One region of the Methylobacterium sp. CCH5-D2 genome, then DNA from elsewhere that is predicted to be linked to it. Evidence: predicted binding sites of a transcription regulator. Region 1 holds the regulator's gene; the other holds the start of a gene.
What was found. The regulator HrcA, encoded in region 1, represses chaperone genes, less so after heat shock. The targets are predictions, from matches to a motif close to GTTAGCACTCNCNNNNNGNGAGTGCTAAC.
Positions count from the first base shown of each region.

Region 2: groES (co-chaperone GroES) is a predicted target of HrcA. The motif match lies at 4,412-4,440, and genes of this name have one in related genera.

Region 1 covers NZ_LSIX01000699.1:10,574-16,159, forward strand. The annotation lists gene AX737_RS18420 (TlyA family RNA methyltransferase) at 1-563, opposite strand, end outside; gene AX737_RS18425 (superoxide dismutase family protein) at 652-1,224, shown strand; gene AX737_RS18430 (MFS family transporter) at 1,307-2,656, opposite strand; gene hrcA (heat-inducible transcriptional repressor HrcA) at 2,849-3,934, opposite strand; gene AX737_RS18440 (hypothetical protein) at 4,119-4,421, shown strand; gene rph (ribonuclease PH) at 4,516-5,232, shown strand; partial or broken gene AX737_RS18450 (non-canonical purine NTP pyrophosphatase) at 5,229-5,586, shown strand, end outside.
Region 2 covers NZ_LSIX01000945.1:1,893-7,478, reverse strand. The annotation lists gene edd (phosphogluconate dehydratase) at 1-200, opposite strand, end outside; gene AX737_RS25590 (asparaginase) at 372-1,496, opposite strand; gene AX737_RS25585 (DUF6883 domain-containing protein) at 1,588-1,944, opposite strand; gene AX737_RS37565 (DUF4926 domain-containing protein) at 1,941-2,210, opposite strand; gene groL (chaperonin GroEL) at 2,324-3,964, opposite strand; gene groES (co-chaperone GroES) at 4,054-4,341, opposite strand; gene AX737_RS25565 (CorA family divalent cation transporter) at 4,555-5,550, shown strand.

The sequences.
Region 1 (5,586 bases):
GCCCGCCCGGCCTCGAATTGCGGCTTGATCAGCGCGACGAGGTCCGTTCGCGGCGCGAGGAGGAAGGCCACTGCCGGAAGTACGAGGCGCAGCGCGATGAAGCTGACGTCGATCCCGCACAGATCCGGTACGGGATCGAGCGGGCCCGCGAGCGCGCGGATGTCGGTGCCCTCGCGGCAGGCGACGCGCGGGTCGGCCCGCAGCGAGGCGTGGAGCTGGTCGCGCCCGACATCGACCGCGTGGACGCGCGCCGCGCCGCGCCGCAGCAGCAGGTCGGTGAAGCCCCCCGTCGAGGCGCCGACGTCGAGCGCCGCGCGGCCCGCCGGATCGAGCCCGAAGGCGTCGAGCGCCGCCTCCAGCTTGAGGCCGCCGCGGGAGACGTAGGGGTGGGGCGCCTCGGCCTCGACCCGGGCCCCGGGGGGAATCGCCGCGGAGGCGCGGGCGAGCACGCGGCCGTTCACGCGCACGAGGCCTGCGGAGATCGCGGCCTGCGCCCGCGCCCGGCTCTCGAAATGCCCGTGCTCGACCAGGAAGCGGTCAGCCCTGAGGCGCTCGCCCGTCATCGTCCTCTCGTCGCCCGCGTGTTCGTCCCGCCCTGTCGGGGCGGGCAAGTCGGCCTAACTAGCCCGACACCGAGAGGAGAGCCATCGCATGACACGCATCCTGCCCCTGCTCGCGCTCGCCGCGGGCCTCGCGCCCGCCGCGGCGCTCGCCCAGGAGCCGGCCAAGCCCGGCGAGCAGACCAAGCCCGCCGAGCAGAGCAAGCCCGCCGAGCCCCAGGCCTACGAGACGCAGATCAGGAACAACAAGGGCGACACCATCGGCACCCTGAAGCTGCGCGACGGGGCCAACACCCTCGTCGCGCGGGTGACGATCCAGCCCGGCGGCCTGCCCCCCGGCTGGCACGGCATGCACTTCCACGCGGTCGGCGACTGCTCGGACACCGAGAAGTTCGAGAAGTCGAAGGCCCACGTGAACCACGACCAGAGCAAGCACGGCCTGCTCAACCCGGACGGGCCCGACGAGGGCGACCTGCCGAACCTCTTCGCGGGGCAGGACGGCTCGGCCAACGCCGAGGTGTCGAGCGAGACGCCGCTGACCGGCGAGGGCGGCCTGAAGGACGGCGACGGCTCGGCGCTGATCATCCACGCCAACGAGGACGACCACGCGAGCCAGCCCATCGGCGGCGCGGGCGCCCGGATCGGCTGCGCGGTGATCAAGTAGCAGGGCCTGACGCTTCAAGGCCCCGAACGCGAGCGGCCCCGGGGGAAGCCCCGGGGCCGCTCGTCCGTTCGGAGCCTGCCGCTCAGGCGTGGGCCAGCGCGCGCTTCTTGCCGAGCGCCTCCTCGACCGTGCCGGCGCCGTCGAGATAGCCGTGCACCTTCGGGTTCGGCATGATCAGCGAGGCCACGAAGGCGATCGCCAGCAGCACGGTGACGTACCAGAAGAAGGTCGATTCCATGCCGTTGTCCTTGAACCAGAGGGCGACGTACTCGGCCGTGCCGCCGAAGGTGGCGTTGGCGAGCGCGTAGGAGAGCCCGACGCCCAGCGCCCGCACCTTGGTGGGGAACAGCTCGGCCTTCACGATGCCCGAGATGCCCGTGTAGAAGCTCACCGCGAGCAGGCCGAGCGTGATCAGGCCGAAGGCGACGTAGGGGTTCTGGTTCGCGCCGATCGCCGTCATCAGCGGGACCACCATCACGGTGCCGAGGCCGCTATAGGCGATCATGTTGGCCTTGCGGCCGATCCGGTCCGAGAGCCAGCCGAAGAACGGCTGCACCGCCATGTAGACCAGGAGTACCGCCGTCATCGTGCGCGAGGCGACCGCCTTGTCCATGTGCGCGGTGTTGACGAGGTACTTCTGCATGTACGTCGTGAAGGTGTAGAACACCAGCGAGCCGCCGGCCGTATAGGCGAGCACGACGCAGAAGGCGCGCCAGTGCTTGAACAGCTCGCTGAAGGTGCCGGCATCCTCCTTGTCGGAGCCCCCGGTCTCGGCGAGCGAGCGGCGCAGGTAGAGCGCCACGACCGCGGCCGCCGCGCCGATGAAGAACGGGATGCGCCAGCCCCAGGCCGTGATCTGCTCGGCGGGCATCACGGATTGCATGGTGATGAGGACGAGCGAGGCCAGGAGCTGGCCGCCGATCAGCGTGACGTACTGGAACGAGGCGAAGAAGCCGCGATGGCCCTTGATCGCCACCTCGCTCATGTAGGTCGCGCTGGTGCCGTACTCGCCGCCCACCGACAGGCCCTGCAGCATGCGGGCGAGGAGGAGCAGGAGCGGGGCGAGGGAGCCGACGGTCTCGTAGGTCGGCAGGATGCCGATCATCAGCGAGCCGAAGCACATCATCAGCACCGAGATGACCATCGAGGTCTTGCGGCCTACGCGGTCGGCGATGCGGCCGAACAGCCAGCCGCCGATCGGGCGCATGAAGAAGCCGACCGCGAAGATGCCGGCGGTCTGCAGGAGCTGGCTGGTGGAATCGCCCTTCGGGAAGAAGGCCGGTGCGAAGTAGAGGGCGAAGAAGGCGTAGGTGTAGAAGTCGTACCACTCGACCAGATTGCCCGATGACGAGCCGACGATGGCCTTGATGCGGCGGCGGCGGTCGGCCGCGACATCCGCCGCCGTCGGGGCGATTCCGATCGAGTCTGACATGGCGTCTCCCTGGCCCGCGGCCGCGGGCAGCCCTTTTTCGTGGCCGACGGGGTAGCATGCGGAACCGGCGCGCGAACAGGGCGCCGCGCCCCCGAGGGAACGTCGCGCGCGTGACGGGTCGCGAAGTGTCACGCGCGGCGGTGTTCGATATTCGAACGGGGTGTGCTGCCGATCGGGCCGCGCCCGCCGTCCTCAGCGGTGTCCGTCGAGAAGCCGCGAGACCACGCGGGCGGTGTAGTCGACCATCGGCACGATGCGGGCGTAGTTCAGCCGCGTCGGGCCGATCACCCCGACGACGCCGACGATCTTCTGCTGCCCGTCGCGGAAGGGCGCGGCGATCATCGACGAGCCGGAGAGCGAGAACAGCTTGTTCTCGGAGCCGATGAAGATCCGCACCCCGTCGCCGTCCTCGGCGCGGGCGAGCAGGTCGATCACGTCCTTCTGGGTCTCCAGGTCGTTGAAGAGCAGGCGGATGCGTTCCAGGTCCTCGGCCGCCCGCAGGTCGTCGAGCAGGTTCGCCTGGCCGCGCACGATGAGCTGGCGCGCCTCCGACGGGCCGACCGTGGTCGCGAGCCCGGCATCGACCAGCCGCTCGGTGATCGCGTCGAGTTCGCGCTTCATCGCCTGCCGGTCGGCCTCGATCTGCTGGCGCAGGCTGCCGAGCGTGCGGCCCTGCAGCCGGGCGTTGAGGTAGTTCGAGGCCTCCTGCAGGGCGCCGGCCGGCAGGCCCGGCGGCAGGTCGAGCAGGCGGTTCTCGACGGAGCCGTCGTTGGAGACCAGCACCACGAGGGCGCGGGCCGGATCGAGGCGCACGAACTCGATATGCTTGAGATGCACGTTCGACTTCGTGGTGAGCACCACGCCCGCGCCGCGCGAGATGCCGGAGAGCAGGATCGAGGCCTCGGCCAGCGCCGACTCGAAGGTGTGCCCGGAGGCGGCCGCCCGCATCTGCGCCTCGATGCGCTCCTGCTCGTCGCGGCCGACATCGCCGAGCTCCATCATCGCGTCGACGAAGAAGCGCAGCCCGAGCTCGGTGGGCAGGCGCCCGGCCGAGGTGTGGGGCGCGAAGATCAGCCCGGAATGTTCGAGGTCCGACATCACGTTGCGGATCGAGGCCGGCGACAGCCCCATCGGCAGGATGCGCGCGAGGTTGCGCGAGCCGACCGGCTCGCCGGTCGTCAGGTAGCTCTCCACGATCTGGCGGAAGATCTCGCGGGCGCGCTCGTTGAGGACGTTGAGCGGCGGGGCCGGGGCGGGGAGGGGGTTCTGGTCTGTCACGGCTTTGATCCTGGGCCGGCGATTGTGTCGGTAGGGCGGCGCGCGATCAATCGGGCGGCATCCCGGAACTTTCCGGCCCTGGCAGCACGAAAGCGTGGGACGGAACCGGGCCGGCATGCGTTGTCAGGGTAGGGCGCCGGACGAACCGGGGCCCCTGTACGACGCGTTCAAGGGAGACCAACGCATGCGCCTCGGTGCACGATCGATCCTCGTCAAACTCGCCGCCGTCTTCCTGCTCCTTGCCGGGCTCGGCGTCACGGTCGCGCCCCGCGTGGCCGAGGCCGCGCCGCTCGCCGTCCCGTCGGCCGTCGAGGCGCCCGCCTCGGGCCTGGAGACGGTGCAGTTCCGCCACCATCACCGGCACCCCGGCATGCACCGCGGCTGGCACCATCGCCGCCACTTCCACCGCCATCATCACCGGCACTTCCGGCCGCACCACTGGCGCGGGCACCACCATCATCACCGCCGCGGCTTCTACCGCTACTGAGGCTGCCTCATAGGCCTCCGCCGCGGGGGCGGGTTGCCGCCCGCGCCCGCGGCCCTTAAGAGCCCGGCCTCGATCATCGATGGAGGAGCGGGTCATGCGGCCCTCGAAGCGCGCGCCGGACGAGCTGCGCAAGGTCACGCTCGAGCGCGCCGTGGCGCGCTACGCCGAAGGCTCCTGCCTCGTCAGCTTCGGCGAGACCAAGGTGCTCTGCACGGCCTCGCTGGAGGAGCGCGGCCCCCCCTGGCTGCGCGGCTCCGGCAAGGGCTGGGTCACGGCCGAGTATTCCATGCTGCCGCGCGCCACCCACACCCGGACGCGCCGCGAGATCTCCTCGGGCAAGCCGTCGGGCCGCACGCACGAGATCCAGCGCCTGATCGGCCGGTCCCTGCGCGCCGTCACCAACCTGCCGGCGATCGGCGAGCGCCAGATCACGGTCGATTGCGACGTGATCCAGGCCGACGGCGGCACCCGCACGGCGGCGATCACCGGCGCCTGGGTGGCGCTGCACGAGTGCTTCACCTGGATGCGCGGGCGCTCGATCATCTCGGTCGATCCGCTGCGCGACCACGTCGCGGCGGTCTCCTGCGGCATCTCGAAGGGCACGCCGGTGCTCGACCTCGACTACGCCGAGGATTCGGCCGCCGAGACCGACGCCAACTTCGTGATCACGGGCTCGGGCGGACTCGTCGAGGTCCAGGGCACCGCCGAGGGCGCGCCGTTCTCGGAGGCCGAACTCCTCGACCTGCTGCGCCTCGCCAAGGCGGGCGTGTCCGACCTCGTCGCCCTCCAGAAGCAGGCGATCGCCGCGTGAGCCGGATCCTCTCGGGCAAGGTCGTGATCGCGACCCACAACGCCGGCAAGCTCGTCGAGATGCGCGAGCTTCTGGCCCCCTTCGGCGTGGAGGCCGTCTCGGCGGGCGAACTCGGGCTCCCTGAACCCGACGAGACCGGCACGATGTTCGCCGAGAACGCGGCCATCAAGGCGCACGCTGCCGCCCAAGCCTCGGGGCTTCCCGCCTTCGCGGACGATTCGGGCCTGTGCGTCGATGCGCTCGACGGCGCGCCCGGCATCTTCTCGGCGCGCTGGGCCGGCGCGGCGAAGGATTTCTCCGGCGCGATGGCGCGCATCCTCTCCGAACTCGACCGGCGCGGCGCCACCGACCGGC
Region 2 (5,586 bases), on a different contig from region 1:
GACCGGCCCGCCCGGATCGCCGCCTTGTCCTCGCCGGATGCCGCGAAGCCGTGGGCGAGGTTGCCGCAGGCGAGCTTCGGCCGGTGCACGCCGGCCTCGCGCTCCCGCTCGATCAGGTCGAGGTAGCGCCGCCGGCTGGCCCGCGAGCGCTCGACCACGCGGGCCGTGACCGCCGCGACCTCGGGATGGATCTCCGCCATGGGTTCTCCTCGCCGTCCGCCCCTCGCATAGGCGCGGGCTGTGTCCGTCTTTTGAACGCGTTCTAGACCCGGCGCGATCGCGTGTAAACGTTTTCAGAACAGTAAATCCTGGCGGGCGCAGCCCCTCCATTCTCCCTCCCCCGCAGAGGGGGGAGGGTACGCGGACGCGGCTCAATATTCCCAGAAGATGCGCTGCAGCTCCTTCGTGTCGCTCGTCTTGGTGAGCGCGACCGCGGTGAGGATCTTGGCCTTCTGCGGGTTGAGGTCGTGGGCCACCACCCAGTCGTACTTGTCGTCGGGCTGCTCGGCGTTGCGCAGCACGATGCCGTCGCCGACGCGGGAGGAGCGCACGATCAGCGTGCCCTTGCTGCGGATGTCCTTCAGCGTATCGACGAGGTAGCCCGCGACCGAACCGTTGCCGGTGCCCGCGTTGACGATCGCCTTCGCGCCCGCATCGACCGCGGCCGTGTAGGCGCCCGGATACATGTTGCCCGAGCCGTACACGACGGCCACCAGCGGCAGGCTGTCGATCTGGTCGATGTCGAACTCGGAGGCCTTGCCGTGCCGCTTCGCTGAGGCGCGGAAGAAGTAGGTCTTGCCCTCGACCACCATGCCGAGGGGCCCCCACTGACTGTAGAAGGCGCTCGGCACCACGTTGACGCGCTTGGTGACGTCGCGCCCGGCCTGGATCTGGTCGTTCATCGTGACCATGACGCCCTTGCCGACGGCCTCCTTGGAGCCGGCCACCGTGACCGCGTCGAGCAGGTTGAGCGCGCCGTCCGCCGAGATCGCGGTCGAGGGCCGCATCGAGCCGACGACGACGATCGGCTTGTCGCTCCGCACAACGAGATCGAGGAAGAGCGCCGTCTCCTCCAGCGTGTCGGTGCCGTGCGTGATCACCACGCCGTCCACGTCGTCCTGCTTGAGGAGGGCCGAGACGCGCTTGCCCAGCTGCACGAGCTGCGCGTCCGTGAAGCTCTCGGACGCGATCTGGAAGACCTGCTCGCCGCGCACGTTGGCGACATTGCTCATGGCGGGCACCGCGGCGATCAGCTTGTCCACCGGCACCTTGGCGGCCTGGTAGGTCGCGCTGTTGGCCGCGTCCGCTCCGGCGCCCGCGATGGTGCCGCCGGTGGCCAGCACCACGACGTTCGGCTTGCGCGCGGCCTGATCGGCCCCCGCCTCCGGCATCTCGCGGGCGAGGGCGGGCAAGGCGCCGAGCGGCAGCGCCGCGAGCGCGAGCGCCGCGACGGCTACCCGGCGATTGAGACGCTGACCGGTCCGGAATGCTGGCATCTGAAGTCCCTGTCTCCTCGAAGGATCGCGCTGGATCGTAGGCGGCCGGTCCGGTGAGGCAAGACGGGGGCCGCTGGCCGCCGGCCGTTTGTCACGCCGGCCTCGGCAGAGGCTTGAGCGTGATGAAGCGCGCCGCCCGCGTCGGATCGTCATCGTCCATCTGCCAGACGGTGCGAACGTTCGAACGCGCCTCGGTCGGTGTGGGCAGCAAGCCCTCGAAGTAGAGTTTCACGGCCCTGCGGGCCGGCACGAACCCGGCGAAATTGTCCCGCCGCGCATGGCTCAGAAGCGCCCGGCGGAGATCCTCCGGATTCCGCGGGGTGAAGCCGAACGGCGCAAGGAATGCGTATTTCGGTCCGCCGTCCGGGTGGTTCGGATCGAGCAGGTAGGCGGTGATCTTGGCGGGTGCGATCGTGAAGCTGGCCGGCCAGCCAAACTCGGGCGTCACGCCCCGCCGCGCGCGACGAGCGTGACGGCGCGACCATCGACGGTGGCGAGCGTGTCCACCGGCCGGGTGAACTCGACCTCGAAGGCCTCGCCCGCGGCATAGATTCCCACGACCGTGCCGGTGGAGCCGGCAGGCACGCACTGCGCATCGTCCCCTGTCACGGCGGACAGCAGGCGGACACGGTCGAGTTCGCGGATCGGCGGTCCCCCTGCGGGATCGCCGTCGCGCTCCGGTCCGAACCGTTCTGAAAGCCGACGCTTCGCCATGGAACGAAGGTAGCGATTCCTCGATCCTCCGCAACGGGCCGATCCGCGTCGCCCGAACGGAAAAGGGGCCGCCTCTCGGCGACCCCTCTCCGTCTTCCCGTGGAGGCGTGGACTTAGAAGTCCATGCCGCCCATGCCGCCGCCGGGCATCGCCGGGGCCGGGCTGTCCTTCTTCGGCGCGTCGGCGACCATGGCCTCCGTCGTCACCAGCAGGCCGGCGACCGAGGCCGCGTCCTGCAGGGCGGTGCGCACGACCTTGGCCGGGTCGACGATGCCGGCCTGGATCATGTCGACGTACTCTTCGGTCTGGGCGTTGAAGCCGAAGGTCTCCGAGCCCGTGTTGTCGGTGATCTTGCCGACCACGATCGAGCCCTCGACGCCCGCGTTCTGGGCGATCTGGCGGATCGGGGCCTCAAGGGCCTTCAGCACGATCTTGATGCCGGCCTGCACGTCCGGAACGTCGGACTTCAGCTCGGCGACCGCCTTCTTGGCGCGCAGCAGCGCCGTGCCGCCGCCGGGGACGATGCCTTCCTCGACCGCCGCGCGAGTGGCGTTGAGGGCGTCGTCGACGCGGTCCTTCTTCTCCTTGACCTCGACCTCGGTCGCGCCGCCGACGCGGATCACCGCGACGCCGCCCGCGAGCTTGGCCAGGCGCTCCTGGAGCTTCTCACGGTCGTAGTCCGAGGTGGTCTCCTCGATCTGCGCCTTGATCTGGGCGACGCGGGCCTCGATGTCGGCCTTCTCGCCGGTCCCGTCGATGATCGTGGTGTTCTCCTTCTCGATGCGCACGCGCTTGGCGCGGCCGAGCATGGGGAGCGTCACGTTCTCGAGCTTGATGCCGAGGTCCTCGGCGATCATCTGGCCCTTGGTCAGGATCGCGATGTCCTCGAGCATCGCCTTGCGGCGATCACCGAAGCCCGGAGCCTTCACGGCCGCGACCTTGAGGCCGCCGCGCAGCTTGTTCACCACGAGCGTGGCCAGGGCCTCGCCCTCGATGTCCTCGGCGATGATGACGAGCGGCTTGCCGGTCTGCACCACGGCCTCGAGGACGGGGAGCATCGCCTGGAGCGAGGAGAGCTTCTTCTCGTGGATGAGGATGTAGGGATCCTCGAGCTCGGCGATCATCTTCTCCGCGTTCGTGATGAAGTACGGGGAGAGGTAGCCGCGGTCGAACTGCATGCCCTCGACGACGTCGAGCTCGGTCTCGGCGGTCTTGGCCTCCTCGACCGTGATCACGCCCTCGTTGCCCACCTTCTGCATGGCGTGGGCGATCATCTCGCCGATCTCGGTGTCGCCGTTGGCGGAGATCGTGCCGACCTGGGCGACCTCGTCGGAGGAGGCGACCTTCTTGGCCCGCGCCGTGATGTCCTTCACGGCGGCCTGGGTGGCGAGGTCGATGCCGCGCTTCAGGTCCATCGGGTTGATGCCGGCGGCGACGTACTTGGCGCCCTCGCGGACGATCGCCTGGGCGAGCACCGTCGCGGTGGTGGTGCCGTCGCCCGCGATGTCGTTGGTCTTCGAGGCCACTTCGCGCACCATCTGGGCGCCCATGTTCTCGAAGCGGTCGGCGAGCTCGATCTCCTTGGCGACCGTCACGCCGTCCTTCGTGATGCGCGGGGCGCCGAAGGACTTCTCGATGACGACGTTGCGGCCCTTCGGGCCCAGCGTCACCTTGACCGCATCGGCCAGGATGTCCACGCCGCGCAGCATCTTCTCGCGGGCGTCGGCGGCGAAACGAACGTCTTTGGCTGCCATGTGGTGGCTTCCTTCACGTTGAAATTATTCAGGACGTGCCCCGAGACCGCGACCGGGTCTCCAGGGGCGGTGGAAAAGCGGTGACCGACTTAGGCGACGACGCCCATGATGTCGGACTCCTTCATGATCAGGAGGTCCTGACCGTCGATCTTGACCTCGGTGCCCGACCACTTGCCGAACAGGACGCGGTCGCCGGCCTTGACGTCGAGCGCGTTGACACGGCCCTGCTCGTCGCGGGCGCCGGGACCGACGGCCACGATCTCGCCCTCCTGGGGCTTCTCCTTGGCGGTGTCGGGGATGATGATGCCGCCCTTCGTCTTCTCCTCGCCCTCGATACGGCGGACGACGACGCGGTCGTGCAGCGGACGGAACTTCATGAGCTGCCCTCTTGCTTCAGAACTCGAAGTGGCGTTGATGCGGCGCGCATCGCCGCCTTCAAGCGCGGCCGTTAGCACTCATGGGGTGTGAGTGCTAACGGCCGGCCGCGAGATAGCCACGGGGGCGTTTCGAGTCAAGACTGTCGCACCCCCGCGTGACGGCGCGACGACGCATTTCGTCTCCCGCTTCCCCCGAAGGGACATCGATCCTCCATGCTGACCCTGCACGGGCCGGACGGCCCGCTCGCGGCCGCCGACATCGGATCGGGCGCCGTCCTTCCGGCGGGCACGGTCTGGATCGACCTGAACGACCCGACCGCCGAGGAGGCGCGGGCCGTGGAGGCGGCGACCGGCATCCGGGTGCCCTCGCGCACGGCGCTGAGCGAGGTGGAGAGTTCGAGCCGCCTGCGCCGGCTGAAGAATGGCCTCTCGCTCTCGACCCCGATGATCACCTTCGAGCGCACGGACTCGCAGCTGAAGCCGCTGGGCTTCGTGCTGACGGCGGACCACCTCGTCACCGTGCGCTTCCACGAGCTGCGCGCCTTCGAGGGCGCGCGCAAGCGCCTGGCGGCGGGCGAGCGGGCGGCCTCCAGCACCGAGACCTTCCTGCTCATCGTGGAGGAGCTGGTCGACGGGCTCGCCGACGCGCTGGAAGACATGGGCGCCGAGCTCGACGCCCTCTCCACGCGCGTCTTCGACTTCGACGTGAGCGCGGGCCGCGCCCGCAACGGCGAGCAGCCGACCCGGCGGCGCGACCTCGCCCTGCGCCGGATCCTGCGCGGCATCGGCCGGCGCGGCAAGGCGCTCGGCAAGATCCGCTCCAGCCTGCTCGGCCTGGAACGGGTCGTTCCCTACGTGGCGGGCGCCTGCGAGGACCTGCTCCGCCAGGAGGAGGACGCGCGCTTCGAGACGCTCCGGCGGGACATCGAGTCCCTCGACGAGTTCGAGACCCGCCTTTCCGAGAACGTGCAGTTCCTGCTCGACGCCGCGCTCGGCCTCATCCAGATCGAGCAGAACAACGTCTTCCGCGTGCTCACCGTGGTCTCGGTGGTGGGCGTCCCGCCGACGCTCATCGCCTCGATGTACGGCATGAACTTCAAGCACATGCCGGAGCTGGACTGGGCCTACGGCTACCCCTACGCGCTCGGGCTGATCCTGCTCAGCGCGCTGGTTCCGATCCTGTATTTCCGTATCCGCGGCTGGTTCTGAACTGCCCCCGGACGCCGAAGCGGCCCCCGACCGGCT